DNA from 3 places in the Lysinibacillus sp. NPDC094403 genome. Region 1 is predicted to be linked to each of the others. Evidence: riboswitches for the same ligand, from Rfam matches in the RefSeq annotation. Region 1 holds a riboswitch; each other region holds the start of a gene.
The links. A riboswitch is a leader RNA that binds a small molecule or an ion and turns the genes downstream of it on or off. The one in region 1 is predicted to bind S-adenosylmethionine.
Positions count from the first base shown of each region.

Region 1 (11,017 bases):
GTTAGCGATTATCTATATAGATGGCTTATCCGATAAAGTAACCATATCAGATACTGTGATTGATAAACTAATGCTAGATATTGAAGCAAATCAAGATACAGATACAGAAAAGATTATTCGATATTTAAGAGATTCTTGTTTAACAGCCGGCGATGTTAATGATATTTTCAACTTTTCAGTTCTGTACAACTCTATTTTGAATGGTGATACGGTCATTTTATTAGATGAATCTTCAACCGGTATCGTGACAAACACAAAAGGTGCAAAAGATAGAGCCGTTATGGAGCCATCAACAGAGTCGGTCATTAGAGGTCCAAGGGAATCCTTTACGGAAACATTACGTACGAACACGGCTCTGATCCGCCGAAAAATTAAAAGTCCGAATCTCTGGATCAAGTCCCGTATTATCGGTGAAGTAACGAAAACGGATGTTGCTGTTATGTATTTAAATGACATTGCGAACGACAAAATAGTAGCAGAGGTTCTTGCTCGATTAGATCGTATTAATATTGATGGTATTTTAGAAAGTGGCTACATCGAAGATTTTATTCAAGATTCTAAATTCACGATTTTCCCTACCGTTTATAATTCTGAACGGCCTGATGTTATTGCTGGTGAACTATTAGACGGAAAAATTGCAATTCTAGTCGACGGTTCACCGTTTGTCCTAGTTGTACCAGCTCTCTTTACATCCTTTTTACAATCAGCTGAAGATTATTATCAACATTGGATGATTAGTTCTCTTGTACGCCTATTGAGGTTTTTGGGAATAAGCCTAGCTTTGGTGGCACCATCGCTATATGTAGCTATCACCACCTTCCATCAAGAAATGCTACCAACTCCTATGCTGATAAGTGTTGCATCTCAACGAGAAGGAGTCCCCTTCCCTGCCATAGTCGAGGCATTCATCATGGAGTTAGCCTTTGAGGTGTTAAGAGAAGCAGGTCTTCGAATGCCAAGAACCATTGGACCAGCCGTATCCATCGTTGGAACATTAGTTATCGGTCAAGCTGCCGTAGAGGCTGGAATTGTATCAGCCGTAATGGTTATTATTGTGGCATTAACAGCCATTTGTAGCTTCCTGTTCCCTTCTTACGGCTTATCTAATACAGTTCGTGCTCTTCGTTTCCCATTAATGATTTTAGCTTCAATACTTGGATTGTTTGGTTTAATGTTTGGCCTTATGATCATCGTTCTACACTTATGCAGCTTACGAACTTTTGGTGTTCCATATTTAAGTCCATTCGGCCCATTAATTCTAAAGGATCAAAAAGACGCACTAGTGTTGTTCCCTCGTAGAGCTTTATTGACTCGACCACGCTTAATTAGTAAAAAAAATACTGTCAGGGGTCATAAATATTTCAATACGAAAAAAAGGAATCAAACGAATGTGTAAACGAGGAATGAACCATGTCAAAATTTAAGGCAATATGTTTACTAATGATTCTTACTTTACTTTTAAGTGGTTGCTGGAGTAAGCGTGAACTCAATGAATTAGCGATTGTCGCGGCATTAGGAATAGATAAAGTTGATAATGAATATGAAATAACTGTTCAAGTTGTGGATCCTGGTGAAATTTCCTCAAGACAGCCTTCTTCAGGACGATCACCAGCTATTACCTATCATTCAAAAGGTGCAACGATCTTTGAGGCAATTAGAAAAATGACAACAGTAACAGCTCGAAAACTTTATTTTTCTCATCTTCAAATAGTTGTGCTCGGCAACAAATTGGCAGAAGAAGGAATTAACGAATCGTTAGATTTGATTTCAAGAGATCATGAATTCAGAAATGATTTCGATGTCATCGTTGCCCATGAAGCGACTGCCGATGAAGTATTAAATGTATTAACACCTATCGAAAAAGTACCAGCTAATAAATTACTAAATTCTCTTAAAACGTCAGAGAAAACTTGGGGTACAACTGAATCCATTAAAATTGATGAATTAATCAATACTATAAATAATAAAACGACAAGTGTAGTCATTTCTGCCATTGAAATAGAAGGGAATAAAAAAGTTGGAATGGAGCAAACGAATGTTAAACGATCGAAATCTCCTGTGCTATTGAAGTATAAGGGCTTAGCTGTTTTTAAAAAAGGTAAACTCCTTGGGATTTTAACGGAAGATGAGAGTAGAAGCCTAAGTTTTTTAAGGGACAAATTACAAAGTACAATTGAAATTCTTGCTTGCCCTAAAGGAGATACGTTAGCAACAGAGATTACGCACTCAAAGACGAAAATAAAAGGTAAATTTGAAAATGGAGCTCCCAAAATCAATGTTTCTATAGATGTTGACCAAAATGTCGGAGAAGTTCAATGTAAAATAGACCTTACGAAAGAAAAATCGATTCACGTCATAAATAAAAAAACAGAAGAACTTATTGAAAAACAAATCGAAGAAACAATCCGTTCAGTTCAGCAAAATTACCGAGTTGATATTTTTGGTTTTGGTGAAGTACTTCATCGTACAAATCCTAAAGAGTGGAAAAAAATTAAAAAAGACTGGCTAACCATATTTCAAGAACTACCAGTGAAAGTTGAAGTACATGTCAACACACAAGGAGTAGGAACGATGGAAAACTCATTAGTTAGTAAGACGAAGGGAGAATAAGCCATGATTATGACGATATTCATACTAATAATTTCTGCTGTGATTGCCGTTGCCTTCATTCCAAAATTAAAAAAAAATAAAGAAACGAAAACGATCGTTATTTTTTCGATTTTTTTATTAATCGGCACTGCATTAAATATTGGCGTCTCATTAAGGCTAAAAATTCCGAGCCCTCTAGACTTGGTTACCTTTATTTTTTCACCAATTAAAGATTTAATTGTCTCCCTGACAAAATAATAAGGAACTTAATGTTAAGAGATAAGGGGTATCGTTCATATGGAAAAAGAAATAATTAGTTCAAAACAATTTATGATCATTACCCTTCTCTTTTCAATAGGGACAGCCATTTTAATTATCCCTGCTAGTATAACAAGTGAATCAAAACAAGATGCATGGATTGCAGCGATCATTGGTGTCGTTTTAAGTTCACCCTTAGTAAAGCTTCTAGTTACTTTAGGAAAACGGACACCTACCCTTACATTTGTAGAGGCTAATGAAAAGATATTAGGTCGTTTTTTCGGAAAATTTACTTCGATTGGCTTTATTTTTCTATCCTTACTATCTGCAAGTGATTTATTATTTATCATTGGCATTTTCATGAGAACAGAAGTTATGCCAGAAACACCAACGAGGGCCTTTGCTTTTCTATTCTGTATTATCATTACTTATGCAGCATTTCTAGGAATTGAAGTTTTTGCCCGTTCTGCAGAAATTCTATTCCCTATGTTTATTTTAATTTTTGTTCTTTTTGTAGTTTGTATTTCACCATCCATCCATATTGAAAATTTACAGCCCATAATGGAAGCTCCAGCAAAATCATTATTCTTTAGTATTATTCGATTTATGAGTCTTTTCTCATTCCCGCTTGTCATACTATTAATGATTTTCCCTTCTGTTGTTAATGTCCATCAATCAGCACAAAAAGGTTTTTACGTTGGCAATATTCTTGGTGGGATTGTCTTAATTGCTATCATCACACTGTCTATCCTTGTCCTAGGTCCGGCAAATACTGCTTCTAGGACATTTCCCAGCTATTCATTAGCTCAAAGAATTTCAATCGGGAATTTTTTGCAGCGTATTGAAGTTATTATGGCAACAATGTGGATAATATCAATTTATATAAAAACTTTTATGTATTTTTACGCTGCGGTCATCGGCTTCTCACAAATATGTAAAATTAACAATCATCGACCGCTCATTTTTCCACTCGGAATGATTATCCTTGGACTTTCACAAATTGTTCATCCTAGTATCATTCATATGAGTATATACGACAGAGATATCTTTCCAATTTTTTCATTCATTTTCGCGATTTTATTACCACTAGTCTTACTACTTGTCGCGAAGATTCGCAAAATTAACGGTAATCAAGGAAATAATACTAATAGTAATTGTAATACACAGAATGAAAGTGGTAGTAATAACGGAAATGATACACAAGGTGCAAGTAGCAATAATAACGTTAATTCTTCACAGAGTAATAGTAGTAGCAATGGTGGAAATGCTACACAAAGTGAAAGTAGTAGTAATAACGTTAATTCTACTCAAAGTGATAGTAGTAGCACTAGCAGTAATACTATAGAAAATGAAAGTAATAGTAATAACGAAAACAATTCTACTCAAAATGAAAGGAGCAACATTGCCGGAAACGCTACACAAGGTGAAAGTAGCAGTAATAACGTTAATTCTACTCAAAGTGATAGTAGCAGCAATAGCGATAATCCTTCACCGAACAAAAGTGATAACGCTTCAAGCAATACTACAAGAATGATAGCGATACCGGCAATACTCCAAACAGTGATAAAAATAAAGATTCTCCAGAAAATTAACAGCATAGTGGCATAAAAAATGATGAACCTGATCATTTCATGGTCATCATTTTTTCTATACATTTGCTCTTGAAAATTAATCAATTATGCATGCCTCAGCATAATGCGTCCGGAAGAAGTTATATGAATTCAATTCCAACCTTGGTTTATCTTCTCTCAAAGTTGTACATTCTATAGTTATGTAAATCTTGAGGAGGAATGAGCATGTCTATTTCTAAAATTGCTGATACCTCCCAAAACAACGACCAACTGTATAGTTCGCTTTCTCAAAATTTGAAGATAATTAAAAACACACTCGGGAATAGCAATGAGCTTTTCATACGAGAAATTACCGTTGGAAAAGCTGAAATATATGCTTTCGCGATCAACTATGTAGATGGCTTAACCGATAAGATAAGCATTTCTGAATCTGTGATTGATAAACTAATGCTTGCTATTGAGGCAAGTCATGAGACAGAAACAGTTAAGATTATTCGCTATTTAAGAGATTCTTATTTAACAGTCGGCGATGTTAATTTTTGAATGGTGATACGGTCATTTTATTAGATGTTTGTCCTAGTTGTACCGGCACTATTTATATCCTTTTTACAATCTGCTGAGCCTTTTGGTTTTTTTTGGAATTAACCTAGCTTTGGTGGCACCATCTCTTTACGTAGCTATCACCATATTTCATCAAGAAATACTACCAACTCCTATGCTGGTTAGTGTTGCATCTCAACGAGAAGGAGTCCCCTTCCCTGCCATAGTCGAGGCGCTCATCATGGAGTTAGTCTTCGAGATGTTAAAAGAAGCAGGTCTTCGAATGCCAGGAACCATTGGACCAGCCGTATCCATCGTTGGAACATTAGTAACGGACAAGCTGCCGTAGAGTAATGATTTTAACTTCAATACTTGGATTGTTAGGTTTAATGTTTGGCCATATGATCATCGTTCTACACTTATGCAGCTTACGAATTTTTGGTGTTCCATATATAAGTCCATTCGGCCCATTAATTCTAAAGGATCAAAAAGACGCACTAGTGTTGTTCCCTCGTAGAGCTTTATTGACTCGACTACGCTTAATAAGTCAAAAAAATACTGTCAGGATCATAATTCAAAAAAAGGAATCAAACGAATGATTCCAAAATTTTGAAAAACATAGAAACAAAAACGATTGTTTTTTTCGATTTTTTTATTGATCGGCGTTGCATTATAAGAATCAAAATTCCGAGCCCTCTTGACTTGATTACCTTTATTTTTTCACCAATTAAAGATTTAATTGTCTCCCTGACAAAATAATAAGGCAACTTTATGTATAGAAAGAAGGGGTATCGTTCATATGGAAAAAGAAATAATTAGTTCAAGACAATTTATGATCATTACCCTTCTCTTTTCCATTGGTACAACCATTTTAATTATCCCTGCAAGTTTAACAAGTGAAGCAAAGCAAGATGCATGGATTTCAGCGATCATTGGTGTCGTTTTAAGTTTCCCCGTAATAAAGCTTTTCATTGCTTTTGGAAATAGAACACCTACCCTTACTTTTGTAGCGGCTAATGAAAAGATATTAGGTCGTTTTTTTGGAAAATTTACTGCGATTGGCTTTATTATTATTTGCTTACTTTCTGCTGGTGAATTATTATACATCATTGGAATTTTCATGAAAACATCAGTTATGCCTGAAACACCTACGATGGCCTTTGCTTTTCTCTTCAGTATTATCATTATTTATGCTGCATATCTAGGAATTGAAGTTTTTGCCCGTTCTGCAGAAATACTATGTCCAATATTTATTTTAATTTTTATTTTATTTGTAGCTTGTATTTCACCATCCATCCATATTGAAAATTTACAGCCAATAATGGAAACATCAAAAAAATCATTATTCTTTGGTATGATTCGATTTATAAGTCTTTTTTCATTCCCGCTTGCCGTATTATTAACGATTTTTCCTTCCGCAGTTAACGTCCAAAAATCTGCACAAAAGGGTTTTTATATTGGCACAATTTTTGGAGGGATTGTCTTAATTACAATCATTACACTGTGTATCCTTGTCCTGGGTCCGGCAAATACAGCTTCTAGGACATTTCCAAGCTATTCATTAGCTCAAAGAATTTCAATCGGGAATTTTTTGCAGCGTATTGAAGTTATAATGGCAGCCATGTGGATTATATCAATTTATATTAGAACTTTTATGTATTTTTACGCTGCGGTTATCGGTATTCGAGAACTATTCAAAATTAAAAATCATCGACCGCTCATTTTTCCACTTGGCATGATTATCCTTGGACTTTCACAAATTGTTCATCCTAATATCATTCATTCAGATATTTACAATAGAGAAACTTGGCCTATGTATTCCTTCGTTTTCATGATTTTATTACCATTAGTTTTATTACTTGTCGCGAAGATTCGCAAAATCAATGGGAATCAAGGAAATGCTTCACAGTGTGTAAGTAGTAGTAATAACGAAAATGCTTCACAGAATGCAAACAACGGTAATAGTGAAAATGCTTCACAAAGCGCTAGTAGTAGTAATAACCAAAATGCTTCTCAGAATGCAAGTAACAGTAATAGCGAAAATGCTTCTCAGAATGCAAGCAGCAATTGCGAAAATGCCTCGCAAAGTGATAGTAATGGTAATAACGAAAATGCTTCGCAGAGTGCAAGCAACGGTAATAACGCAAATGCTTCACAAAGTGGAAGTAACGGTAATTGCGAAAATGCCTCGCAAAGTGCTAGTAATGGAAATAACGAAAATGCTTCGCAGAGTACAAGCAACGGTAATAACGAAAATGCTTCACAATGTGCAAGTAACAGTAATAATGAAAATTCTTCACAGAATGCAAGCAACAGTAATATCGAAAATGCTTCTCAGAATGCAAGTAATAGTAATAACCAAAATGCTTCACAGAATGCAAGCAGCAATAATAGCGAAAATGCCTCGCAATGTGCAAGTAGTAACAATAACGAAAATTCTACACAAAGTGCAAGTAGCAGTAATAACGAAAATGCTTCACTAAGTGCAAGCACCAATAATAACCAAAATGCTTCACAGAATACAAGCAGCAATAATAACCAAAATGCTTCACAGAATACAAGCAGCAATAATAACCAAAATGCTTCACAGAATGCAAGTAATAGTAATAACCAAAATGCTTCACAGAATGCAAGTAATAGTAATAACCAAAATGCTTCACAGAATACAAGCAGCAATAATAACGAAAATGCTTCACAATGTGCAAGTAGTAACAATAACCAAAATGCTTCACAGAATGCAAGCAGCAATAATAGCGAAAATGCCTCACAATGTTCAAGTAGTAACAATAACCAAAATGCTTCACAGAATATAAGCAGCAATAATAGCGAAAATGCCTCACAGAGTGCAAGTAGTAGCAATAAAGAAAATACCTCACAAAGTGAAAGTATCAGCAATAACGAAAATGCTTCTCAAAGTGCAAGCAGTAATAGTGAAAATGCTACACAGAATGATGGCGATACCGGCAATATTCCAAACAGTGATAAAAATAAAAATTCCCCAGAAAATTAACAGCATAATGGAGTTAAAAAATGATGACCCTGAAATGTTCAAGGTCATCATTTTTCCTTTACAATTGCTATTGAATAACATTAAATATGATATTCAATCTCATCAACGAAATCCCATTCATATGGTGTTTCTTGGTAAACATAGTAGTTCAACCAATTCGAGAATAATAAATGTGTATGGGCACGCCACGAATTAATCGGTTCATTTGCTGGATTATCATGTGGGAAGTAATTCACTGGTACTTCAATATCTAATCCTTTCGCAACGTCACGACTATATTCATCTGCTAAAGTTGTCGCATCATATTCAAGATGGCCGGTAATCATAATGTTTTTATTGTCCTTAGATTGCACAATGAAAACACCAGCATCTTCTGAATAAGATAGTAATCGTAAATCAGGATGGTTGCGTACTTCGTCGATTGATACAGATGTGTAACGTGAATGTGGGGCTGTAAATAAATCACTAAAGCCACGTACTAAATCCACTGTTAAATCAGTAATAACATGAGAATATACACCCGAGCATTTAGCAGAAAGCTCAATTTTCCCGATGCCGTAATGATGGTATAACGCTGCCTGTGCACCCCAACATATATGTAAAACCGATGTTACGTTTTGCTTAGACCAATCCATAATTTCTGAAATTTCCTGCCAGTAGTTCACGTCTTCGAACGCCATTTTTTCTACTGGTGCACCTGTAATAATCATGCCATCATAGCGGCGATGACGTATTTGATTGAAGGTCGTGTAAAATAATTGCAAATGTGATTTACTGACATTTTTCGATTCATGCGTAGCTGTATTTAAAAATGTAATATTAACTTGTAACGGTGTATTACCTAATAAACGAAGTAATTGTAGCTCTGTTTTTTCTTTTTCAGGCATCAAATTTAAAATTAATATATTTAACGGACGAATTTGTTGAGTTTTTGCTCTGTCCTCTTCCATTACGAAGATTTTTTCCTCCCGTAAATGTTCTCCAGCTGGTAAGTTTTTCGGAATATTAATTGGCATCTTGCATTCCCCTCTCTTTTATTTCTCTCTGTTAAAATCACTTAGTGCCTTAGTTTCAACGCACAGGCCCTGCGCCAAGCTCATAAGTCTTAAAATTAAAAAATCCCCCTCATTCCTATGAGATAGAATGAGGGGGATTTTTACCACGTTCACTCTTATCTCTCAAAGGACAAATCCTTTGCTGGAATTAGCACCTTTCTAACTTTCGTTAGAGGTTGCTGAAGCGTCATCGGGCCAAATCCCTCAACTTCTCTTGATAAGATTATTTAATTAAAAAGAATTGTATCATGAACAATTAAGAATATCAATAATACATAGAATATTTTGTTATTAATCATGCATGTTCTACTATGAATTGATGAACACTATTCTTGACGCAAACCATGTTTACACTATGAAATATTAAATGTGATTCTTAATTGCTTTAATTTTGGGAGTAATACATTTACCTATTAGTTTATTCCACTTCTTATGAAATCTATGTAATTTTTATTATAACTCATACTTCTGAAAAAAAGAAGTGTATAGCATTTACAAATAAAAAAAGAGGGAAATCATCCCTCTATAGTCAGTACTTCTCTTCCATAAGTTCTGCTCTTCTTACTACTGCCATATTGCCTTGTCCTTGAATATAGTTATTTTTAGGGATATACGCAGATACTCTTATATAGAATTCATCAATTAATAATACTTTGTATATCTTTTGGAATTCCTCTCTATCGAAATACAGATACCACGAATCAGAAGAATCTCCATCAAAAGGTGTTAATTGTACACAAAAATAAGACTTTTCGTTAGTATATCCATAATTATAATAATCACATATTTCAGCAGTTCCACTTAAGAAGAAATCTTTGCTTAAATTATTTGCTAAATCATATTGAACATCTTTACCAGTTAAGTCAAGCATATATCTATCCTTAAATTTTTCATTTGGATCAGGTTCTTTATATACAGTAGCATATTGTTGACCAGAAGCTATCTCTTCTTGAGTAGGTTTATATTCTTCTACAGTTTTCTCTTCTTTACCACACGCTGATAGCAATAAGACAGAACACAGTATCGTAAATATCCATAATTTATTAAATCTCATAATTACACCCCATATTATCTATTGTAGTTATATATTACCATAGTTGGATATAACACGAAATATCTTTCTTTATGGGCGTGTGAAATTGCAAATAAAAAAAGAGGGAAATTCCCCTCCTAAATATTACTTACGATAGTATTTTATCACAATCATTCTTTTTCCTCTTGATTAATTTTCCATTTAATAAATGTTTCTGTGTCTTTTTCATCTACTTTTCCATCATAATTCCAATCATTAGGAATATTTGGCTCAACATCTATATTTTTTACACAAGCATTAATTAAAAACAATAGTAACAGAGCAACTAACGCTACTTTCCACCAACCTAAAAAATATCCTTTATCATCACTAGTATCATCATCTTTATTTAGTTCTAAATTCTGTTCGTTGTTTTGTTTTTTATTTTTATCAGATAAATTAGCAAGTCCTATACAACCAAATACTATCAATAATACTATTATTACTATTGTAGAAATTACCACCATTTATAAGTCACCCCGAATACACATATAATAGGTTCATTTTACCATAATTACCTAATGTAACAATATCAGAGTTGCGTTTTTTATGTATATAACTTAAATTATGTGCGTGTGAAAATTGATATGGTAGCGTACAAAATAAAAAGTTAGGGGTATCCGCTTCTTGTCAATACTTTTCTAATCTTATTCGAATTAATCCTTGCTTGCTGTAATCTACATTAATAATACGATACTTTTTATCATATATAGTTATATCCTCATATGTGTCCTCATTTAATTTAAAATATGTCTTTGCAGCATCATTATCACGTACTGTAATTTCATAAATTGGTTTATTTAGATTAACCGCTTCATTATTTGTTATTGAGAAATCTTTATATTTTAAAATACAAGGAATATAACCTTTTAACACTTCTCTTTCCTCATATACTGGACGTCCTAAATGGTCATATCCAATT
Region 1 is NZ_JBNNTL010000002.1:306,931-317,947, reverse strand. Features, by position in the region: gene ACQKMV_RS05820 (spore germination protein) at 1-1,396, shown strand, start outside; gene ACQKMV_RS05815 (Ger(x)C family spore germination protein) at 1,411-2,610, shown strand; gene ACQKMV_RS05810 (hypothetical protein) at 2,614-2,847, shown strand; gene ACQKMV_RS05805 (GerAB/ArcD/ProY family transporter) at 2,887-4,455, shown strand; gene ACQKMV_RS05800 (hypothetical protein) at 4,644-4,961, shown strand; partial or broken gene ACQKMV_RS05795 (spore germination protein) at 4,989-5,557, shown strand; gene ACQKMV_RS05790 (endospore germination permease) at 5,758-7,968, shown strand; gene metA (homoserine O-acetyltransferase MetA) at 8,049-8,984, opposite strand; SAM riboswitch class I at 9,137-9,247, opposite strand; gene ACQKMV_RS05780 (hypothetical protein) at 9,553-10,077, opposite strand; gene ACQKMV_RS05775 (hypothetical protein) at 10,227-10,562, opposite strand; gene ACQKMV_RS05770 (hypothetical protein) at 10,726-11,017, opposite strand, start outside.

Region 2 (11,017 bases), on a different contig from region 1:
GTTAACAGATTCTGTTTTTTATATTATGGCTGCCTTAACGGAGCCTCGACATGGCTATGCGGTCATGAGTTTAATAGAGGAGACAACAAAGGGTACTTTCGTAGTTGGTCCAGCATCCCTTTATACAATTATTAAAAAATTATTAGCTGAACAGCTTATTCAGCTACACGATGATTCGGATTCTCGTAGAAAGGTCTATGTCTTAACGGATAAAGGTCGAGAAGTATTGCTCGAAGATATTGAACGAAGAAAGGTCATGATTCAGTTGGCAGAGCAGGGACTACAGGGGGGCAAAAATAGTGAGAAATAAGAGATATATGGCATCATATGGTTTAGCTTTTTCTGAGGAACGCGATATGAAAAAATTAAGCGAAAAGGCGGCAAAGGGTTGGCATTTAAAAAGATTTCGATGTGCTGGCTATGGGCTAGAGAAGGGTGAACCAGAAGACGTCATTTTTAGTATTGATTATCGTAAATTACAGAAGGATGAAGAAGAGGAGTATTTTGAGTTATTTGCTTTCGGTGGCTGGACACATGTTTGTTCTAGTGCATATATGCATATTTTTAAGGCAGCACCAGAAACTACACCCATTTATAGTGACGCCGAGTCTTCTATTGATAAATTAGTGCGTCTTGCAAAGCCTTTAAACCTAGCAGCATCCATTACTCTTGTTTTAACAATGGTTTTGTGGGTATTTATGACATTTACCACTGGGACAATTCAACACATTGCAGAGCAAGGATATATATATTCCTTTGTTTTTACTGTTCCAACAGTGATGACTTCTGGTGGGGTTTACTATCATATGTGGAAAAAATTACGATTAAAATCCAAGCATATATAAGAACGAACAGCTGAAGCTTATCAGCTGTTTTTTCATGTTGTGGAAAATTATTATGTGTCAATGAAAATATGCAATTAAATAAAGTAAGGGTGTTCGGCAAAACGGGGGGATTGATTTCCGTTCCGACTTGGCGCTTTCCAAGGGGCGTCCGAATTTTATTTTATCTATAATAAGATTTATAAGGGAATTTTATACTATATTTGTTATTATTTAATTCATAAGAGGTTGATAATATTTTTGTTTTAATAACAATTCTACCTTTTTTAGCGCTTCACTTTTTATTTTTAAATAGATTTGTTCGAAGGAATGATTTTGTTTGTAGGGAAGGATAATACTTCTCCCAAAAAACATATTGCGTGGGTTCATGACTAATTGAAACAGTTACTATATATAGCGCACTGGAGATTATTTTTAATTTGTAAACTATATTGATTTATTTTTGGGGGGTATTATGATTCAAGGTTCTTGGAGAGCGTTGGTCTGGATTGGTTTAGCAGAATTATGTGCTTTAAGCTTGTGGTTTAGTGCATCAGTGATTGCACCCGAACTAATTGAAATTTGGAATCTTAGCTCCAATTCAGAATCTTGGCTTTCAGCTGCTATCCCTATTGGCTTTGTCCTAGGATCATTGTTTAGTTCATATTTTGGGGTTGCGGACCGCTTTAATCCCCGAAAGATTTTTGCGATTTCAGTTTTTCTAGGCGGAATATTAAATGTCTTACTAATTTTTGTGAATTACGCTTTTTTAGGTATTCTACTTAGAATTTTAACTGGAGTAACTCTTGCAGGTGTCTATCCAATAGCTGTGAAAATTTTATCGCAATGGTTCCCCAAAAAACGAGGGTTTGCAATTGGAGTCTTAATAGCAGCATTAACATTAGGATCATCATTACCACATTTTGTAGTTATGTTTTTCTCGTCGTTAAATTGGAAACTCGTGATAATTAGTACTTCAGTATTGGCTTTATTATCGGCTATAATAGTTACTTATATTTTAGAAGATGCTCCGATTGTACCCAATAAATCGCCGTTCTCTTTAAAATTAATAAAAAAAGTAGTTATGAATAAACCAGTAATGCTTGCGAACTACGGTTATTTCGGTCATATGTGGGAATTGTATGCGATGTGGACATGGCTACCTGCTTTTTTGACAGCTAGTTTCTTAACCTATTCACCAGGAATTCCACATTGGTTTATTGCATTATCATCTTTTATTTCAATAGGAATTGCCGGAGGGATTGGTTGTGTGGTAGGTGGACTAATCTCAGATAAAATCGGAAGAGCCAATTTAACGATTATTTCTATGTTTATTAGTGCTATCTGTTCGATAGTAATAGGTTTTACCTTCGGGCAGTATATTTGGCTAACCTTAATAATCTCCATGATTTGGGGGGTGTCTGTTATATCTGATTCCGCCCAATTTTCTGCAGCAGTTTCAGAAATAGCCGAAGTTGATTATGTAGGTACAGCCCTTACTTTTCAAATGTGTATTGGCTTCCTCCTTACTATATTTTCTATAAATCTAATCCCTATTATACAGAGGATCATTGGTTGGGAGTGGGTCTTTACAATATTAGCGATTGGACCAATTCTTGGAATTGTATTTATGGTCAAATATAGACGTTACGAGTTAAATAACGAGAAAGTGTAATTGTAATTTTTAAGTATTGACTATATCTGATAGTTTAAATTTTTTCTAAATAAGCATCTGTAAAATGAATAGCCTCAAATAAAAAGGCTGTTTTCTTAAAGGTTGTTGCTATTTCAATTAACGGAGCAGGTTTGTTCAAGAATGAGACTTGAATATCGAAATTAAAGGGGTGAAATTGTGAAGGTTAAACATTCTATTTTCAGTATATTTATATTTTCTATTCAGGTTATTGCAGGCTGTTCTTCAAGTGCTGACTGGAATTCATCATTTGTTATTTGGGATGGATATATTTATGAAATTAGCGAAGAGTATGTAAATGAAATAAATGAAGAGATTGGTCAAGTTACCAAACATTCGGACAAGGAAGGGACTTACCCTGGAAACTTTTCAAACAAGTACAAAAAGGGGACTAAGTATTATTCGATAAAAGGCATTAATACGGATGAAGCAATAGCTATTGAGGAAGATGGAAAGTATCGAAAAGCAATTAGAAGTGGAAAATATGGAGAAAAATAACTTTACTTCTTGAGCAAACGGGTGCTTTACTTGAAGAACGTTGAGCTGCTTAGACAGCTCTTTTTTATTATTGTACTAACGGTGCAAGTTAGTTGAAGAGCATTGTTTGATTTGTGTTCAACAATCGGGTCATAATGTGGAATAATAAAATTTGTCATTATTTTAATGTGTAGTAGACTTAGTAATTACATTTTTTTCCTCCAATTTACTTGGAATGAATTTTTTAAAACAAAGAGGAGAGTCAATATGGAAGTAGTATATTTTGCAGGTGGATGTTTATGGGGAGTACAAGCTTTTATAAAAACTTTACCTGGGGTTAAGTTTACAGAAGCAGGAAGAGCTAATGGAACAAGTCATACACTTGAGGGTGATTATGATGGTTATGCCGAATGTGTAAAAACAGGATTTGATCCGACAGTTGTAACAATCAGGGAATTAATGGGGTATTTATTTGAAATCATTGACCCATACAGTTTGAATAAACAAGGACAGGATGTTGGCGAGAAATACAGAACAGGAGTATATAGTGAAAATCCTGAACACTTAGAAGAGGCAAAGGCGTTTCTTTGTGAGAGAAATGATTACGACCTTATTGTTGTTGAAGTATTACCTCTTACAAACTATATAAGAAGTGCAGAAGAACATCAAGATAGGTTAGCTAGATGTCCAAATGATTATTGTCATATTCCAGAAGAAATATTAAGTAAGTATAAGTAGGGGAGATTATTAAAAGATGGTTTATGGGATCTATAGTTTTCAGAAATGCTTTACCATATTATAAGGGGAACAGAACTGTTTAATCATTTTCAACGTTCGGGCGCGATTGTTTAATTAGCATCTCTGTTCTTATTAAACTAAAGAAGGATTTACTAAAGACCAAGTTAATCTACTAAATGCGTAGAATCAACTTGGTCTTTGTGTATTAACAGCAACAATCTATAAGAAAACAGCCAATAAAAAATCCAATCGTTTTAATTATTTTTCTCAAAACGATTGGAATATTTCAATGTAAAATGACGGCGGATATCACTGAATCGGAAAGGAGTTCGCATAGGATGTTAGCCTAAGCACAAAGCCTATCCAGACGCAATTATGCCGAAGTATAATTGATAGTGGTGAAATTCAGGCTTTCTTTTTTGCAGGGTATCCGATGAGGATCGCGATGCTCCCGCAGATTCCTATAAGGATTGGATAGAAAGAGTATTGTAGCATGCTCACTGGCGATATTCCAGCTACGCTTGCGGCTGCTAGGAATTGGGCTCCGTATGGTAGAAGGCCTTGAATCGTACAAGAGAAAATATCTAATATACTTGCGGACTTTCTTGGCTCAATCTCATACTGTTCAGCAATATTTTTTGCAAGTGGACCAGCAATTAAAATAGCTATCGTATTATTGGCTGTAGATAAATTAGTTAGGCCCACAAGGCCAGCAATCCCAAATTCAGCACCCTTTTTCGATTTTATTCTTCGTGTCGCAAGGTGAAGCAGAAAGTCAATTCCTCCGTTAAACTTAATAATCTCCACCATTCCAGCTATTAATATCGCAAGAAATGCCATTTCATACATGCCTGACATTCCTTCGCCAATCTTTTGCAAAAGGTTCATTAAATGATAGCTACCATCTGCTAAACCAACAGCCCCGGCGAGAACAATCCCAAATGCTAGAACAAGGAAAACATTCATTCCAACTAACGCAAAAATAATAACTAACACATAGGGAACAATTTTTACCCAACTATAGCTTAAATGCTCTACTTGTGCTGTCGTTTCACCCATTGTGATTAACCCTAAAATAATGCTCGTTACAATAGCTGCCGGCAACACAATCCAAAAATTCACCTTAAATTTATCCTTCATTTGTGCGCCTTGTGAACGAACGGCAGTAATTGTTGTATCTGAAATAAAGGATAAATTATCGCCAAACATCGAACCGCCAACAATCGCCGCCATTACTAAAGCCATGGAAAACTCTGTATGCTCGCTTATCCCAACTCCAATTGGCGCCAGTGCAACAATTGTTCCTACCGATGTACCCATTGATAGGGAGATAAAGCAGGCAATGATGAACAAGCCTACGACAAGCAGGTTTTCCGGAATGACCGACAAAGCAAAGTTAACAGTGGAGTCCACTGCCCCCATACCTTTTGCTACCTCTGAAAAGGCCCCAGCCAAGAGAAAAATAACAACCATCAGCATGACATTTAAATTTCCTGCGCCTTTGCAAAAAATATCAACCTTTCGCGAAAACGATTCTTTTCGATTCATCGCCAGAGCCACAGCGCCCGAAATGGCGATGGCTACAATGACAGGAAAGGCATAAAAATCACCTGTAATAACTCCTGAACCAATAAATAAAATTAAAAAAACAACAAATGGGATCAGCGCCCATGGATTCTCTTTCTTCATTGTTCTACCTCCAAAAATTAAAAAGGGACACGACCTTTGCCCATTTTTTTACATAAAAAAGACCTCATCTTGAAACAACAAGAAGAGGCCTTATATCTATAAAACACTCCTCTTATCTATCAAGCCATTGCTTGCTGGATTTGGCACAGTAACTTAAATCACTAAGTTCCGCTGCCGAGATATCATCGGGCCAGTCCCTCCATCTCTCTTGATAAGAAGCAAAAATATTATATTTTTTTCACAATAGTATTAGAATAAAATAAAAATTCAATATTTGCAACATATTTTTAAACAAAGTATAAAAAACTCTCGGAAAAGTCAGCGTTAAGGCGACCAAAGAGTAAAGTGTTAAATTATGGGTATTGGGATTTGAGCGTATTGGTGGAGAATGGAGAGGGTCATTTTTTAATTTGATTTTCGAGGTAAGACCACGCATATCTAAATATGAATCTTCTTAATTACAATAGGAAGCTACTTGAACAATAAATTAGTGTTTTGAACAATTAACGCGTCAGATATTTAGGTGGTGCGATTGGTGGGGAATGGAGTTTAAAGAGTTGTAGTATGGCTAAGAAGCCTAGTAAAACTAGACTTCTGCATTTAATTAGAGGTATTAAAGTACTCATAAAGTCCTTTTGAGAACCCTATGCCACCAGTAGGACCATTCAACCAAAGTTTAATAAATGTATTAACCTCTGATTGAGATCTATTTTGTAACAATCCACTTCTATCTATAATATTAGTGAATTTGGAGGTGAATTCCTCTAGAGTGATAACCTCGTTATTATCAAGTTTTTCCTCGTACATTCTAGTCAAATTTTGAAGTTCGTTGAATTCGTCTTCTCCTAAATCGTAGGCTAATATTTGGTCAAACACACCAAACATATCATAATTAGCTGCTAATTTTTGCAGTATTCTAATTTGAAAAGAATGTTTTTCTACTCTTTTTTCAAGTTGTGAAATTCTTTCTTCTGATGATAACGACATTATTACTTAACCTCCTAAATTAAAATGCAAAGAATGTAAAAATATTAGCGATAGTTCTAGCAGTCGATGATTTTACACCAACATTCATTAATGCTGATGCCACTGTATCCATAATAGCATCTTCAACTACGTCCCCGCGTCTAACTAAATCTTCTAATGCATTGGCGATTGTATTTGTATGTTTAGTGAATATTTTAGCTTCCGACTTTGTTAATTGTGAAGCCACAGTATTAATAACCGAACCACCACTACGTAGAGCTTTAGCAGTTCCTTTAAGTGCCTGAGTAGTAATCCACTTTTTAATACCACGTGATTGAATTTCATTTTTATCTTCGTTTTCATTTTCATTTAATTGTGTACCATCTAATGGTAACACATTACTACTGAAATCATACTCAATTATCGTTAATGTCGTTGCTAAACTTTCAGTAACTTGTGGTGGATTTTCTATTTCACTAGCCTTAGCATAGTTTGTTCCTCCAAATGGAAATAGGACTGATGCAGTTAGAACTCCAGAAGATAAAGCTACTATAGATTTCTTGAACATAAAATACCATCCTTTTCTTTGGTTATTTTTAAATAGTTTATATAATATTCGTTTTGGTGAAATACGGAAATCAAAACATAGGTTTTCATGTTAGATTGCATTATATTTATACAAATAACCTATGAACCTAAAGTGATGTGGTAAATCAAATTGAATTAATATAAATAGATTTCACAATCAAATTTCATGACAAATGAGAGTGACCAACAACCAACGTAACAATGCAGTTATACTAATGCTATAAATCTATTACTCAATAGAAAAGCAGTAACAATTTTATAAGATGTTTATGATACTAATCCTCCCATATTGTCTAAGCATTGAATAAATATGCTTAGTTGGTTTCTTCAGATGTTTTCATAATTATGCTCCCTCCTTTTTGATTTTGTTAGTACCATACCATTAGCTACAAAAGTTTCAAAATCAACTTTCGTTGATAATTGAACAAAAATTGATAAAATTCAGAAAAAACACTCTTCTTGGAGTTTGAAATCACAGATAATCCTTATAAGAAAGAAAAGAAGCCTAGTAAAAACTAGATTTCTACATCTAAATAGAGGTATTAAAGTCCTTATAAAGTCCTATAGAGAACCTTGTGCTACCAGTCTATAAAAGTTTTAAAATCAAGTTTTGGCATAAATTGAACAAAAATTGATAAAAGTCAGAAAATCAAAACTTTGATTTCTAACACGGTAAGTATCGATGTGTGTGACAATCGCTGAGGAATAGATCTTGAAGTATTGCAGAACGGACAGGTTGTTAGTTGAGTTAATAGAGGGTGGTTCACTTTGAGAATAGCTACAAAGCAGAAATATTTAATGAAAAAATGGAGCAAGTAATTATTACTCATGTGTGTGAATGTAGAGTTAGCCGTAACTTCATCAGCATCGCTATAACAAGTAGAAGAAGAAGGAGGTTAAATAATGATTAGTTGCATACAAAAGGTTATGGATTGAAATACCAAGGTGTATTTCGATAGATGCTCTCTTCAATAATCTAAAGTCAGTTTTGCTAATCTTTTTTTCAGAAGATCGCGCTCTTTGGTAAAATAAATTTCTCCCTGTACCTGATAGATGGCATCATTAATTATTCTTAAATTTTTGCTTGGTATAATTGATCAATTGAAGGGGGAAATAAAGGAAGTGTTGCAGCAATTGCAACTTTAAAAAGAGACGCCCTTGAGAAAGGCGCCTAAAACATTTGTGGTAAAAATTCCGTCATAAAGCGTTGATTTTTACGCAGCCATATTTTTAGAATCATACGGTGTGTTAGAAGTCGTTGCCTTTTATGTGGTCTATTCTTTGCCTCTATTAAACTTTGCAGTAGAATACAAGTTTCTGTTGCAAATGCTTGAGGATCAACGAGGACATCAAGCTTATAATCAATTAACTGTGCAGCCTGTACCTTTGCAAGTAATTGTGCAAAGCGTGTATTCATTTCTGGAAAGTTTTCTTCTAGTTCTAGGTCGATTAAAGTATAAAGTGTTTGTTCAATTTCAGCTTCGAGTGCTTGTAATTGTTCAATGGATGGCTGTGTCAAAAAATCACCTCTAGCTTCTTAAAAATGCTGCTACACAAGGAAAAAGCCAAGTGCAGCAAAAAGTAAACCAAATAAAACTGTAGTGCTTATATAAACAATTACTTGTCTCCATTTTTTCTGCTCCAAAAGCGTCAAACATTCAAAACCGAATGTTGAAAAAGTCGTATAAGCTCCTAAAAAACCAAGCCCTATAAAATGCCAAATCCAATCACTTGGATGTAATGCAAATAGAAAGCCAAGAGCAAAAGAACCCGTTATATTGATCAAAAATGTTGCCCATGGGTATGTATGGACAATCAATTTTCCTAGATAAAATCTCGTTAGTGCACCCAAAAATCCACCGATACCAATAACTATCATACGATGCGCCCCTTTGCTAGCTTAAATCCTAGCCATGCACAAGCTAAACCGCCAAAAACACTCATTAAAATATAAAGAACAGCTTGTAGCCACTTACTATCCTGCAAAAGTAATAGCGTTTCTAAAGAAAAAGTCGAAAAGGTCGTAAAGGCTCCAAAAAAGCCAGTCCCAATTCCTAAAATAACAGGCGTACGCTTTGTAAACGTAGTAAATAGCCATGCTAAACAAAAGCAACCGATTAAGTTTATGCAAAGTGTCGCAAATGGAAAACCACCGTTATTCGAAAGTGCTAAACCGAGGATATATCGACAGATGGCACCCAAAAATCCGCCAATCCCAACAGCTAAAAATGATTTCAACGTAAAGACTCCTTATTAAAATGTCTATATGGAAAAGTGTATCACGTGATAATTATTTTAGATATGTTTCAGTTCAAAAATATCAAAGTGAGCCCAAACATTATAGCTTATACTGTTTTACCAACTTTGGTTCAAATGTTTTCGTTCTATAGTTTATTTTGACTTCTTGAATATTATTTTATAATATCGTCGATTAAGATTCTTATAATTTCTGCCAAAATACGTCGTAGTTAATGTCCCTATATCATCTCTTAATATGTATATAATTAACAAGGAGGCATAATTATTAGGATTCAAACACTAATTACACCGTTGACTGAAAATCCGATAACGGTTAATCCGTTGACGGAAAATCCATGAGGGGAAAACCCGCTAGCGGAAAAACCGTCACTACTAATTAATAATTAATTACTAAATAATAAATTACTAAATAATTATTATTATTGTTATAGGGCTGGGAGCTTAGAAAGCACACCGTAAAATTCAAAACAGTAAACGACGTTTCAGCTTAGTGTTAGTGTCTCTTATATTCAACTTGCTAAGGACGGAGTTTGTGGCATTGGCATATTACTAGTACACCGATAGTTGTTGGAGTAAGCAAAGATGGATGCATTTTTACACCCTTAATGGAAATCAGGAAACATTCTTTGCACTTGTTTTCCAAGAGGGGTAAGTCTAGTTAGATTACAGGTTGCTGCTTGGACTCAACTCCCTTTTCTGGCTCGCAACGGTTAGCGGTTCTTTGTTTTTTTTGTGAAGTGGGCGATAAATTAAAGTTAGTTGATAAATTTAGAAAGTTGGTTGATAAATTTAAAAAGTTGGTTGATAAATTTAAAAAGTTGGTTGATAAATTAAAAAAGTTAGGCGATAAGTTAAAAAAGTTGAGCAATAAATTAAAGTTAGGCGACAAATCACAGAATTGTTCCGATAAATCTTGAACTTGTTCCTATAAATCGTGGAATTGTTCCGATAAATCAAAAATTTGTTCCGATAAATCTCAAGATTGTTCCGATAAATCGATTTGGATCCTATCGAACTGGCTTTGTTCGCTAGGGCCTTCCAGAACTTTTCAGCAAGTGTCCAAACATCCGCTGAAATAGTGGAAGCTATAATTGATCTTTAACATTGTCAATAACAGTACCAAAGTCTTTATTAGAATCAACGCTTTCAGTTACTGTATAAACATAACCATCTGGATCTTCTAAAGTTAATTCTTTTGCATTCCATGGTTGAACTGTCGGTTGTTGAATGATCTTCGTTTTATTATCCAGTGCTGCTTGATAAATACTGTAAATATCACTGGAGAATAAATTAATAATGACTGAGTCAGAGGTGTTGACTTCTGCAGCCTGTAATAACATCAAATCTTGGTACTTTGTTCCTCTCAAATGTGTCATTGAAGTTATTCCGTTAGCATCTGGAAAATCAAATACAGAATTGAAATTTAGTACGTTTCCATACCATTCCTTTGACTTTTCTATATCTCTTACTTTTAGCTTTACGAATAATGGCATTTGATAAAATTCATGCATGTTTTCTTCCTCCTTTAGGTTCATACAAACTAACCATAAAGGTTTACGTCGCGTTAAAGTCAATATAAAAAGTTGTCGTAGTATTTAATTCTAAATTTCTGGATTTACTTCTTGTTTCTAGATTGTAAATTTAGCAATTCGTTACTTTAAAGCGTTAATTATTTCCTGAAAAACGTAAAAAATAACAGTGAGTTGGTTGACAAATATTTCTAAAGTGTGATAATCTTCAATAACACTATAACAATCTTAAGTAAAGGAGGGCATGACGATGTTAA
Region 2 is NZ_JBNNTL010000023.1:20,568-31,584, reverse strand. Features, by position in the region: gene ACQKMV_RS21525 (PadR family transcriptional regulator) at 1-310, shown strand, start outside; gene ACQKMV_RS21520 (DUF2812 domain-containing protein) at 300-845, shown strand; gene ACQKMV_RS21515 (MFS transporter) at 1,297-2,496, shown strand; gene ACQKMV_RS21510 (hypothetical protein) at 2,674-3,012, shown strand; gene ACQKMV_RS21505 (peptide-methionine (S)-S-oxide reductase) at 3,259-3,729, shown strand; gene ACQKMV_RS21500 (Na+/H+ antiporter NhaC family protein) at 4,135-5,418, opposite strand; SAM riboswitch class I at 5,528-5,636, opposite strand; gene ACQKMV_RS21495 (hypothetical protein) at 6,019-6,405, opposite strand; gene ACQKMV_RS21490 (hypothetical protein) at 6,425-6,952, opposite strand; gene ACQKMV_RS21485 (hypothetical protein) at 8,144-8,491, opposite strand; gene ACQKMV_RS21480 (fluoride efflux transporter FluC) at 8,522-8,851, opposite strand; gene crcB (fluoride efflux transporter CrcB) at 8,848-9,210, opposite strand; gene ACQKMV_RS21470 (VOC family protein) at 10,317-10,766, opposite strand.
Region 2: another riboswitch for S-adenosylmethionine. It lies ahead of ACQKMV_RS21500 (Na+/H+ antiporter NhaC family protein); the one in region 1 lies ahead of metA (homoserine O-acetyltransferase MetA).

Region 3 (11,017 bases), on a different contig from region 1:
TCTAATTCGTAATGGATGTGCTAAAGCTTTAAAAAAGTCTGCCTTAAATTGCTGCAAGCTCTCTTCCACATAAATCCCTCCACGGAACTTCATTTTTATATATTCAAATATTTGAATATGTATGAATGATTGTACGCTAATATATGCTTACTTTCAATATCAAACATTAAAAAACGAACAAAAAACGTGTTTCCCACACAGTTTTTGCTCGTTCCCTCAAAATATTTGTTAAATTTACCCTATTAATCTGTCACTGTTTTATTCTTTCGTAAAGGATAATCATAGATAAGGCATGGAATAATCGCAAACAATACAATAATTACTAGAATTGATACGAGCGCAATCATGCCAAACTGATCGACCATAACACCACCAAATAATGGGCCAATCATACGACCTGTTGTTGCTGCACTATTAATAATTCCTTGATAAAAGCCCTGACGCCCTTTTGGTGCAAGCTGATTGGCGATGGTAGGTAAAGCAGGCGTATAAAACATTTCACCAAAAGTTAACACGACCATTGCTGCCCCAAACATTTTAAAATCACTTGCAAATGCAATGATTCCAAAGGATATTGCGATGAGGGTAACACCAAATACTAATTGACGCTTCAATTTATTTTCCCAACGTTTTACTAGCGGCGCAATTAGCGGTTGCCCTAAAACGATGAGAAGGCCATTAATAGTCCATAGTAAGCTGTACTGTTTCAATCCTAATCCTAAATCTTGCGTATAGGAAGAAATAGTCGCACTCCATTGTGAATACGCTAACCAGCATAGCACAGAGGATGAACTTATAATTAATAATGCATAAAACGGTGCTTTATTAATAATTCGCTTACTTTCACTCACGACATTCTTCGGAGCAATGCTACCCTCTTCTAATTGTTTAAAAGTAAATAAAGCTATAAAAAAGAACAAAATATACATGGCTAAGTTGACCTTAAAGACGTAGTCAAATTGGTAATCAGCAACAACCCCGGCAAGTGCAGGTCCAATTGCCACTCCTAGATTTTGAGCTAAATAAATAGCGTTAAAGGCCTTTCGTCCACCCTCAGGCCACGCAGTTCCAGCTAAAGCAAACATCCCAGGGAATACGATACCTCCACTAAAGCCAAGTATCGTTAATATCCACACATAATGTGGCCAGCCATGCCAAATCGTTAGGGCTATTAATGAGGCAATCGTCAAAAGAATGCCAAACATTGTTGATTTATAGCCACCTATTCTATCAAATAAATAACCACCCAAGAGATTCCCTATTACACCGGCAGCAGAATTCAACATCAACACAAAGCCAGCCATCGCAAGTGACTTCCCTAAATAATCGTGCAAATAAATGGCGTTTAATGGCCATAAAAATGAGTTGCCCGTCGTGTTCACAAGCATTCCGATAATTAAAAACCAAACGCTTTTTGGCATAAAATATCCTCCAATATTTCGCTACTCTAAATAGTTAGTTTATGTTGAAAAATACAAAAGTACAAGAAAAATAAATTTACTCTTTTTACATAGACTTTAGAACGCTATTAATGAAGGTATTTTTAGTGTTGGTTACGAAAAGCACTCTTTGATTCGCTCAGGTCATTGTCCTTTTTGCTCAGCTACCTCCATGATTCGCACCAGTCGTCTTATTTTTTCGCTCAGCTTTCCCAGTATTAAATAGTAAAGTCCTTAATAATAAATTCTTACCTCATGACGGAACCATTGACACATGATAAAATATAGTGTTAGAGGAGTGAAATAAATGACAGAAACAAACTTTCCTTTTCCTTCAGACGGGAAAAGATATTATACATGGAATCGCTATTTACGTGAGCAATTTGGTCATAAAGTTTTTAAAGTAGCACTAGACGCAGGCTTCGACTGCCCAAATCGTGATGGAACCGTTGCCTTTGGAGGTTGTACGTTTTGTAGTGCAGCAGGTTCAGGTGATTTTGCGGGCAACAAAGTTGATCCTATTGAGGTGCAATTTGCTGAAATACGTGACAAAATGCATCAAAAATGGAAGGATGGCAAATACATGGCCTACTTCCAAGCGTATACAAATACACATGCGCCGCTACCAGTGTTAAAGGAAAAATTTGAAGCTGCGTTGGCTCAAGAAGGTGTTGTTGGATTATCCATCGCAACTCGCCCGGACTGTCTACCAGATGATGTAGTCGAATATTTAGCTGAATTAAACGAGCGCACTTATTTGTGGATTGAGCTTGGGCTTCAAACTGTTCATGAAAAAACTGCAAATCTTATAAATCGTGCCCACGATTATGCAACCTATGTGGAAGGTGTTGAAAAGCTACGAAAACATGGTATTCGAGTTTGTTCGCACATTATTAATGGTCTTCCTCTTGAAGATTATGACATGATGATGGAAACTGCTTGTGAAGTTGCAAAGCTCGATGTACAAGGTATTAAAATTCATTTACTGCACCTTTTAAAGGGTACACCAATGGTTAAGCAATACGAAAAGGGTATGTTAGAATTTTTAGATCAGGACGTTTATACAAAACTTGTAGCAGATCAACTTGAAATTCTACCACCAGATATGGTTATTCATCGTATCACGGGCGATGGACCAATTGATTTAATGATTGGCCCGATGTGGAGTGTTAATAAATGGGAAGTATTAAATGGCATTGATGCTGAGCTTGAACGACGTGGAAGCTGGCAAGGGAAATTTTATCAAGCTGAGGTTGCCAAATGAAGTTACAGCGCGTTTTACAATATGCTCAACAGCTAATAAAAGAAACAGTTAAAGAGGGCGATACTGTAGTGGATGCCACAGCAGGAAACGGCTACGATACATTGTTTTTAGCACAGCTTGTCGGCGATGAAGGCCAAGTATACGCCTTTGATATTCAAAAGAGCGCTGTTGATGCAACTCTCCATCGCCTTTTAGATAATGGCTTAGAGCATCGTGCACTTGTCTTACATAGAGGGCATGAAGAAGTAGTCAACTATGTACACAAGCCAGTAGCTGCTGCAATTTTTAATCTTGGGTATTTGCCTGGAAGTAATCACGACATCATTACACAGCCAAATACGACAATACAAGCAATTGAAGATTTACTACAACTGCTCAAAATCGGTGGTCTTATTGTCCTTGTCATTTATCATGGTCATCCGGGTGGTAAGGAAGAACGAGATGCTGTCATAGAATATGTTAGTCAACTTCCCCAAAAATATGTACATGTATTAAAATACGAGTTTCTAAATCAACAAAATGATCCACCCTTTGTGATTGCTTTAGAAAAAGTGAAAGATTACTCGTTAAGTTAATTAGCTAGTTTTAATATTTAAGGCATGATTCCGATAACGCATTGGAATCATGCCTTTTAATTTAGAAAAAAAATATCCCCCGATGGCGCGGGGGGCATCCGATGATCCCCAAGGAGTTGCCTAGCCTCCACTACAATCAACTTATACATTTGGCATACGTTTTAACAAATTTCATCTACAACTTTTGGTGTTAAGTCTTTTTTATAGCAAACAAAAAAACTATCTAATAGAATGTTAAATCTATTAGATAGCTTTCTCTCTATCATCTATTTATTTTTACGTTTCTCATTATAGTCTACCCAGAAATCTGCACCTTTAATTCCTAGTTTACGAGGATCAAAAACAGGATCTTTTCCTTCTTTTTTCTGTTTCTCATAATCCTTTAATGCGACTATAGCAGGCTTCATAATAATTAAAATTGCTATAACGTTAATCCAAACCATTAAGCCAAGTCCAACATCCCCCATTGCCCAAGCAAGGTCGGATGTACGAATAGTACCGTAAAATGCAGAAATTAAAATTGCAAATTTAGCTAGCCAAATGACGACTTTTTCTGTAGCTCCTGAGAATAAATAAGCCACATTTGTTTCGGCAATGTAGTAGTATGCCATAATCGTTGTAAAAGCAAAGAAGAATAATGCAATCGCTACGAATGGTCCACCAAAACCTGGTAGTGAAGAGTCAACTGCATATTGTGTGTATGCTGCGCCTTCTTTAATACTTTTCGCAAATGTGATTTGTTCTTCCCCAGTTAATCCACCTTTATTGAAATCGCCAACATAAACAAATGAATCAGCGCCCGCTTTTTCATCGTGTACATTATACATACCAGTAAATAAAATCATAAATGCTGTAGCTGTACAGATTAATAAAGTATCAATATATACAGAAGCTGCTTGTACGATACCTTGTTTAGCAGGGTGTGATACTTCTGCAGCCGCTGCCGGATGCGCACCTGTCCCTTGACCTGCTTCATTTGAATAAATACCGCGTTTAACCCCCCATGCAATAGCGGAGCCAATAATACCACCAAAGATTTCTTGTGCACCAAATGCGCTAGAAAAAATTAATGAAAATACAGCTGGTACTTCTTTAATATTCATTGCAATAATGATGACGGCCATAAGAATATATGCTAATGCCATAAACGGTACAATGATCTGTGCAGCATTGGCAATCCATTTAACACCACCGATAATAATAGTGCCTAATAATACAACAATAATAAGTCCTGTAATCCAAGTCTTAACATCGAAAGCGTTTTCAACCGCTGTCGCAATTGCATTCGATTGAACACCCGGCATCAAAATTAACATGGCAGCCAATGCGGCAACAGCAAAAATAACTGCAAACCACTTTTGCCCCATTCCTTTTTCTATGTAAAAAGCTGGCCCACCACGATATTCTGTATCTTTTTCTTCTTTATAAATTTGAGCCAACGTCGACTCAACGTAAGCAGTTGCCGCACCGATAAAGGCGATTGCCCACATCCAAAATACAGCACCAGGTCCCCCCATCCCGATTGCTGTAGCTGTACCGGCTATATTACCTGTACCTACTCGACCAGATAATGCGATAGACATCGCTTGGAAAGATGAAATCCCCTTATCCGATTTTTCGCCTTTAAACATTAAAACAAACATATCTTTAATGTGTCTTACTTGTAGGAACCGTGTAATGATTGAAAAAAAGAGCCCAATTAACAAAATGCCATAAATAAACCACGGTCCCCATAAAATCTCATTAATTTTCCCAACAATTGTTTCCATTTAACCCCTCCAATTTGAAAAAATGTAACTTAAGACATTATAGTATTACACTTTTCAGAAAATTACAACATTATATTCAAGTAACAATAAGTTAGTAATTTTCTAGTTAATTAGAGAGGTAATTCACTATTCAATTATATAGCCAATTCTTCGAAGAGCATTATTAATAAAATCACGTATATAAACAAAAATCTCATCACGTTCTACTTCATGGAATAAATTATGATAACAGTTTGCCCATTCTTTGAATTGAAACTCTGTAAATTCCATCTGATGTAGCCAGTTTCGTGTTTGTTTAGTTTCAGTAATATTATCTTTTTCAGCTGTCATAACTAACATAGGCATATTAGGGAATTCAGCCTTAGGTAATAACACTAAATTGCGCATCATTTGCTGTAGTTCTCGATACCATTTCACTGAAACGACTGACGAAAAAGGAACCTCATCCTTCATCTCATCTCTACCTTCTAAACTGCGCGTTATTGATTCTAATGTAATTTCATGGGTCAGCTTCACATTTGCAGTCAGGGCACTTAAACTAGTTAAAGCATTTGATAGTTTACCTGGTAATAGTTTTAAATGAAGCCAAGGTGAAGTTAAGATAATCCCTGCACATTCATATTTTCGTTTTTGCATGGTATGTAGTAATAGTGTCGCACCAAGCCCATGTCCTATTAAAAAGACAGGTAAATTATACGAAAAAGCATTCTCGATTAAATGCCTTGTATATTTGTTGTATTCTTTAAAATCTTCATCGTGAACACGAGAAAACCCTACATTTACTCCATGATTAGGTAAATCACCCATGACTATGTGGAAGCCTTCCAATCTAAGTTTTTCTATAAGCCATGCATACCATCGGTGATTTTCATATGCACCATGAAGAATAGCAACCACAGCCTTTGCTTGTCCATCAGCTTCCCATTTCCACATTTCACATAGTCCTCCTAAAAAAATAATTACACAATGATTATATCGGAATATCTAGCACATTTTAATTTTATATTTCCATCAAGTTGCGTATTTGATACGATAATATTACATCATAGAAAGAAAAGAGGCGATCCTCATGATCTATCCATTTAAAGGTAAAACACCCAATATCGATCCATCTGTTTTTATTGCCGATTATGCAACCGTTACTGGTGACGTTACAATAGGTGCTGAAACTACAATTTGGTTTAATACAGTTATTCGAGGAGATGTATCACCTACAATTATCGGAAAAAGAGTTAGTATTCAAGACCTCTGTTGCTTACATCAAAGCCCTAAATATCCACTTATTATTGAAGATGAAGTAACAGTCGGACATCAAGTAACTTTACATAGCTGTACGATTCGTAAAAAAGCCTTAATAGGTATGGGCTCTATAGTATTAGACGGAGCGGAGATTGGAGAGGGTGCATTCATTGGGGCCGGTAGTCTTGTACCTCCAGGCAAAGTCATTCCTCCAAATAGCTTAGCATTAGGTCGTCCCGCAAAGGTTGTAAGAAAATTAAATGATGAAGATATAGAAGATATGGAACGCATCATACGTGAATATGTAGAAAAAGGGCAATACTATAAATCTCTTCAAACAGAAAATAAATAGCTATATCAACAGCTCCACGTTTGCTTGGACAACCGAGCCATACATATTAGGAGCTTTTTTTCGATAAAAAAAGTGAAAGGGGCTATTAGAATGTTGAGCCCCTTTCTGTAATAATATTTTAAAATATTTTTTCAGCTACTTTATTACTTTAGCTAGATAGTTTATAAACCTGCTTTTTCTTTTAATGCGTCAGCTTTGTCTGTTTGTTCCCAAGGTACATTTAAGTCTGTACGACCGAAGTGACCATATGCTGCAGTTTGCTTATAAATAGGGCGACGAAGGTTAAGCATTTTAATAATCCCTGCTGGGCGTAGATCAAACAGCTCGCGTACCCATTTTACAATTTCACTTTCCTTCACTTTTCCTGTCCCAAATGTATCGACAGCAATGGATACAGGTTGAGCAACACCAATCGCATAAGCTAGTTGTACTTCAGCTCGATCTGCTAAGCCAGCTGCTACAATATTTTTTGCTACATAGCGTGCTGCATATGCCGCTGAACGGTCCACCTTAGTTGCGTCTTTACCAGAGAAAGCACCTCCACCATGACGCGCATACCCACCGTATGTATCAACGATGATTTTACGTCCAGTTAGACCAGCATCCCCTTTTGGACCACCAATTACAAATCGGCCAGTTGGGTTGATGAAATATTTAGTATTGGCATCTAGTAATTCACTTGGAACTACTGGGGCAATAACGAATTCTTTTAAGTCTGCTTGAATTTGTTCAAGTGTAGCTTCTTCATCATGCTGTGTTGAAATTACAATTGTATCAACGCGTACTGGTACATTGTTTTCATCATATTCAATCGTTACTTGCGTTTTTCCGTCCGGACGTAAATATGCTAGTTCGCCAGATTTACGCACTTCCGTTAAACGACGAGCCAATTTATGCGCTAAACTAATTGGTAATGGCATAAGCTCTGGCGTTTCGTTACATGCATAGCCGAACATTAAGCCTTGGTCACCTGCGCCAATTGCTTCAATATCTGCGTCAGTCATAGAGCCTTCACGCGCCTCTAATGCTTGGTCAACACCTTGAGCAATATCTGGTGATTGCTCGCCAATAGCAACAAGTACAGCTAGGTTTTCAGCATCAAAGCCATATTTTCCGCGTGTATAACCGATTTCTGCTACAGTATCACGAACGATACCTTTAATATCTACATATGTAGAAGTAGTAATTTCTCCTGCTACTAATACTAAGCCTGTTGTTACTGTTGTTTCACACGCTACACGTGCGTTTGGATCTTCTGCTAAAATAGCATCTAAAATGGCATCCGAGATTTGATCACAAATTTTGTCTGGATGTCCTTCTGTTACACTCTCTGATGTAAATAGTCGACGGTTTGTCATTTGATTTTCCTCCTATTACTTTAACAAATAATATTTGCGAATTAATACGGTACTCATTACCCATGTTCAAGTCCGCTCCTAAGGATTGAACTCTCAAGCCGTTGTTGCTGTCGCTACGTTCGCACTACGCTTTCGCACAGAAAAAACATTTGTTGCTGTCGCTACGTTCGCACTACGCTTTCGCACAGAAAAAAACATTTGTTGCTGTCGCTACGTTTGCACTACGCTTTCGCACAGAAAAAAACATTTGTTGCTGTCGCTACGTTTGCACTACGCTTTCGCACAGAAAAAACATTTGTTGCTGTCGCTACGTTTGTACTAATAAACAGCTCTGCTTTTAACACGAGGATTTCGAAAGATCCGTCATTTTAATAAGGAAAGGACTATATATACCTTTGCATTCGTTTTTGACAATAAAAAAATCCTTTTCTCACGCTTACTTAACATGAGGAAAGGAATAATGACTTCGTAACCTTTCACTCTTATCGTTCAAGGGGTGTCCCTTGCATCAGGTTGGCACCAGCGCATGTCGTGAAATAGTTCATGCAGGTTGCCGGGTTTCACAGGGCCTGACCCTCCACCAGCTCGGGATAAGAGTATCCGTTCAATATCTCATAATACGTAAAAGGTCGAACGTTGTCAAATATTTTTAATGTATCTTATTAAGTAAGTATGGGAGAAACTAATTTGGATTATGCTGTAAATTGAAACAAAATAATCCCTATTCTCCACCTCACATCATGTGTTAACATATGTGTGACCCTTTACAGCACATTTTGTAGCGAAAGCAAAGCGTCAGCTCCGGAAGACCATCAGTACATGTGGTGGATGAATATGATTGTAGCCCCTTTTCAGTAGGCGACAAGCTCCAATTGATAATAAAACTAGCTAAACTTCACATCCTGTGCGAACCTCATGTTATCCAAAGGCTTCTAAAAGCAATTTTGCTGTGTCGAAAGTGATTGTAAAATCACTTAATAATAAATAGGGTAAAAAGCATTATCAAAACGAATCAATTTACTTTTTGTCGTTTTCTTGAAAAGTAATAAAATCGCAAAAATAATTTCTGAATTAGTATAGATTATTTAAGCAATTGTGTTATACTATTTTTGAAATTAAGAAAATCTCCCTCAGACTCTAGGGAATACTATAAAAAAGGATGGTATTTAATCGATGAATTCAGTAGAAATTGCAAACGAACTGAAGGAATTATTAAGCGGCGGTAACATTAATGTTCAACTTTCAGTACCACAATTAGCTGAAAAAGCTACATCTCGTGGTGAAGCTATGTTAACAGTAGATGGCGCAGTTCGTGCAGAAACTGGCAAATACACTGGTCGTTCACCTAAAGATAAATATACGGTAGAAGAAGAAAGCACAAAGGACAAAATTGACTGGGGAAAAGTTAACCAACCAATTTCTTCTGAAGTGTTCGATAACTTATATGTAAAAGTAGTAAAATATTTAAAAGAACGTGACGAATTATTCGTATTCAAAGGCTTTGCTGGTGCTGACAAAGATTCACAATTAAGCATCCAAGTAATCAATGAATATGCTTGGCACAATCTTTTCGCTCATCAATTATTTATCCGTCCAACTAAAGAAGAATTAGCTTCTCATGTTGCTGACTTCACAGTTATCTCAGCTCCTAACTTTAAAGCAGACCCTGCTGTTGATGGCACTGCTTCTGAAACATTCATCATTGTATCACTTGAAAAGAAAATTATCCTAATCGGTGGTACTGAATACGCTGGTGAAATCAAAAAATCTATTTTCGGTATTATGAACTACTTATTACCACAACAAGGCATCCTTTCAATGCACTGCTCAGCAAACGTTGGTGAAGCTGGTGATGTTGCATTATTCTTCGGTTTATCTGGTACTGGTAAAACTACTTTATCAGCTGATCCTGACCGTAAGCTTATCGGTGACGATGAACACGGTTGGTCTGATAACGGTGTATTCAACATTGAGGGCGGTTGTTATGCAAAAACAATTAACCTTTCTGCTGAAAAAGAACCAGAAATCTACAACGCAATCCGCTTCGGTTCTGTTCTAGAAAACGTAGCAGTTGATCCAGAAACTCGAGTTTGTGACTATGACGATGGTTCATTAACAGAAAATACACGTGTCGCTTATCCAATTCAATACATTGAAAATATTGTTGATCCATCTGTTGCAGGTCACCCAAAAACAATCATCTTCTTAACGGCTGATGCATTTGGTGTATTACCTCCAATCAGTAAATTAACAAAAGAGCAAGCAATGTACCACTTCCTAAGCGGTTTCACATCTAAACTTGCTGGTACAGAACGTGGAGTAACAGAGCCAGAACCAGTATTCTCAACTTGCTTCGGTTCTCCATTCCTTCCACTTCCAGCAACAGTTTATGCTGAAATGTTAGGTCAAAAAATTGACGAGCATGGTGCACAAGTATACTTAGTGAACACTGGTTGGACTGGTGGCGAATATGGTACTGGTAGCCGTATGAAACTTTCTTACACTCGTACAATGGTACGTGCTGCAATTGATGGAAAATTAGCTGATGTTGAAACAATTCAAGATTCAGTATTCGGTTTAAACATTCCAACTTCTATTGAAGGTGTACCAACAGAAGTGCTTAACCCTCGTGATGCATGGACAGACAAAGCTGCTTATGATGCTAAAGCTGCTGAACTTGCTGGCTTATTCAACAAAAACTTCGAGAAATTCTCAAATGTTTCTGAAGCCATCACTAAACTTGGCGGTCCATTAAAATAAAGCAAAGGGAACGATTTAATAGTCGTTCCCTTTTTTGTATTGAAAAAGAAAATTTTTGTAAATATATAGCTCTTTAAATGAGGGTGATTTCCATTCTAGACTACTCGCTATCCTATGTATCTAGCCACTTCTTCTGCTTTGTGTTTTGCTAACTCTTCGATTTCGCACACAAAACAGTACCGTTTTATCACTATTAATTAGAGTAGCATGCCAGAAGATACATGCCGAGTGAAAGGATTGATTGGAGCGGAGACTGGGCGA
Region 3 is NZ_JBNNTL010000015.1:68,222-79,238, forward strand. Features, by position in the region: gene ACQKMV_RS18670 (ArsR/SmtB family transcription factor) at 1-69, opposite strand, end outside; gene ACQKMV_RS18675 (MDR family MFS transporter) at 243-1,421, opposite strand; gene ACQKMV_RS18680 (TIGR01212 family radical SAM protein) at 1,747-2,703, shown strand; gene ACQKMV_RS18685 (class I SAM-dependent methyltransferase) at 2,700-3,278, shown strand; gene ACQKMV_RS18690 (alanine/glycine:cation symporter family protein) at 3,545-5,047, opposite strand; gene ACQKMV_RS18695 (alpha/beta hydrolase) at 5,174-5,980, opposite strand; gene ACQKMV_RS18700 (gamma carbonic anhydrase family protein) at 6,117-6,638, shown strand; gene metK (methionine adenosyltransferase) at 6,800-7,996, opposite strand; SAM riboswitch class I at 8,476-8,593, opposite strand; gene pckA (phosphoenolpyruvate carboxykinase (ATP)) at 9,170-10,756, shown strand.
Region 3: another riboswitch for S-adenosylmethionine. It lies ahead of metK (methionine adenosyltransferase); the one in region 1 lies ahead of metA (homoserine O-acetyltransferase MetA).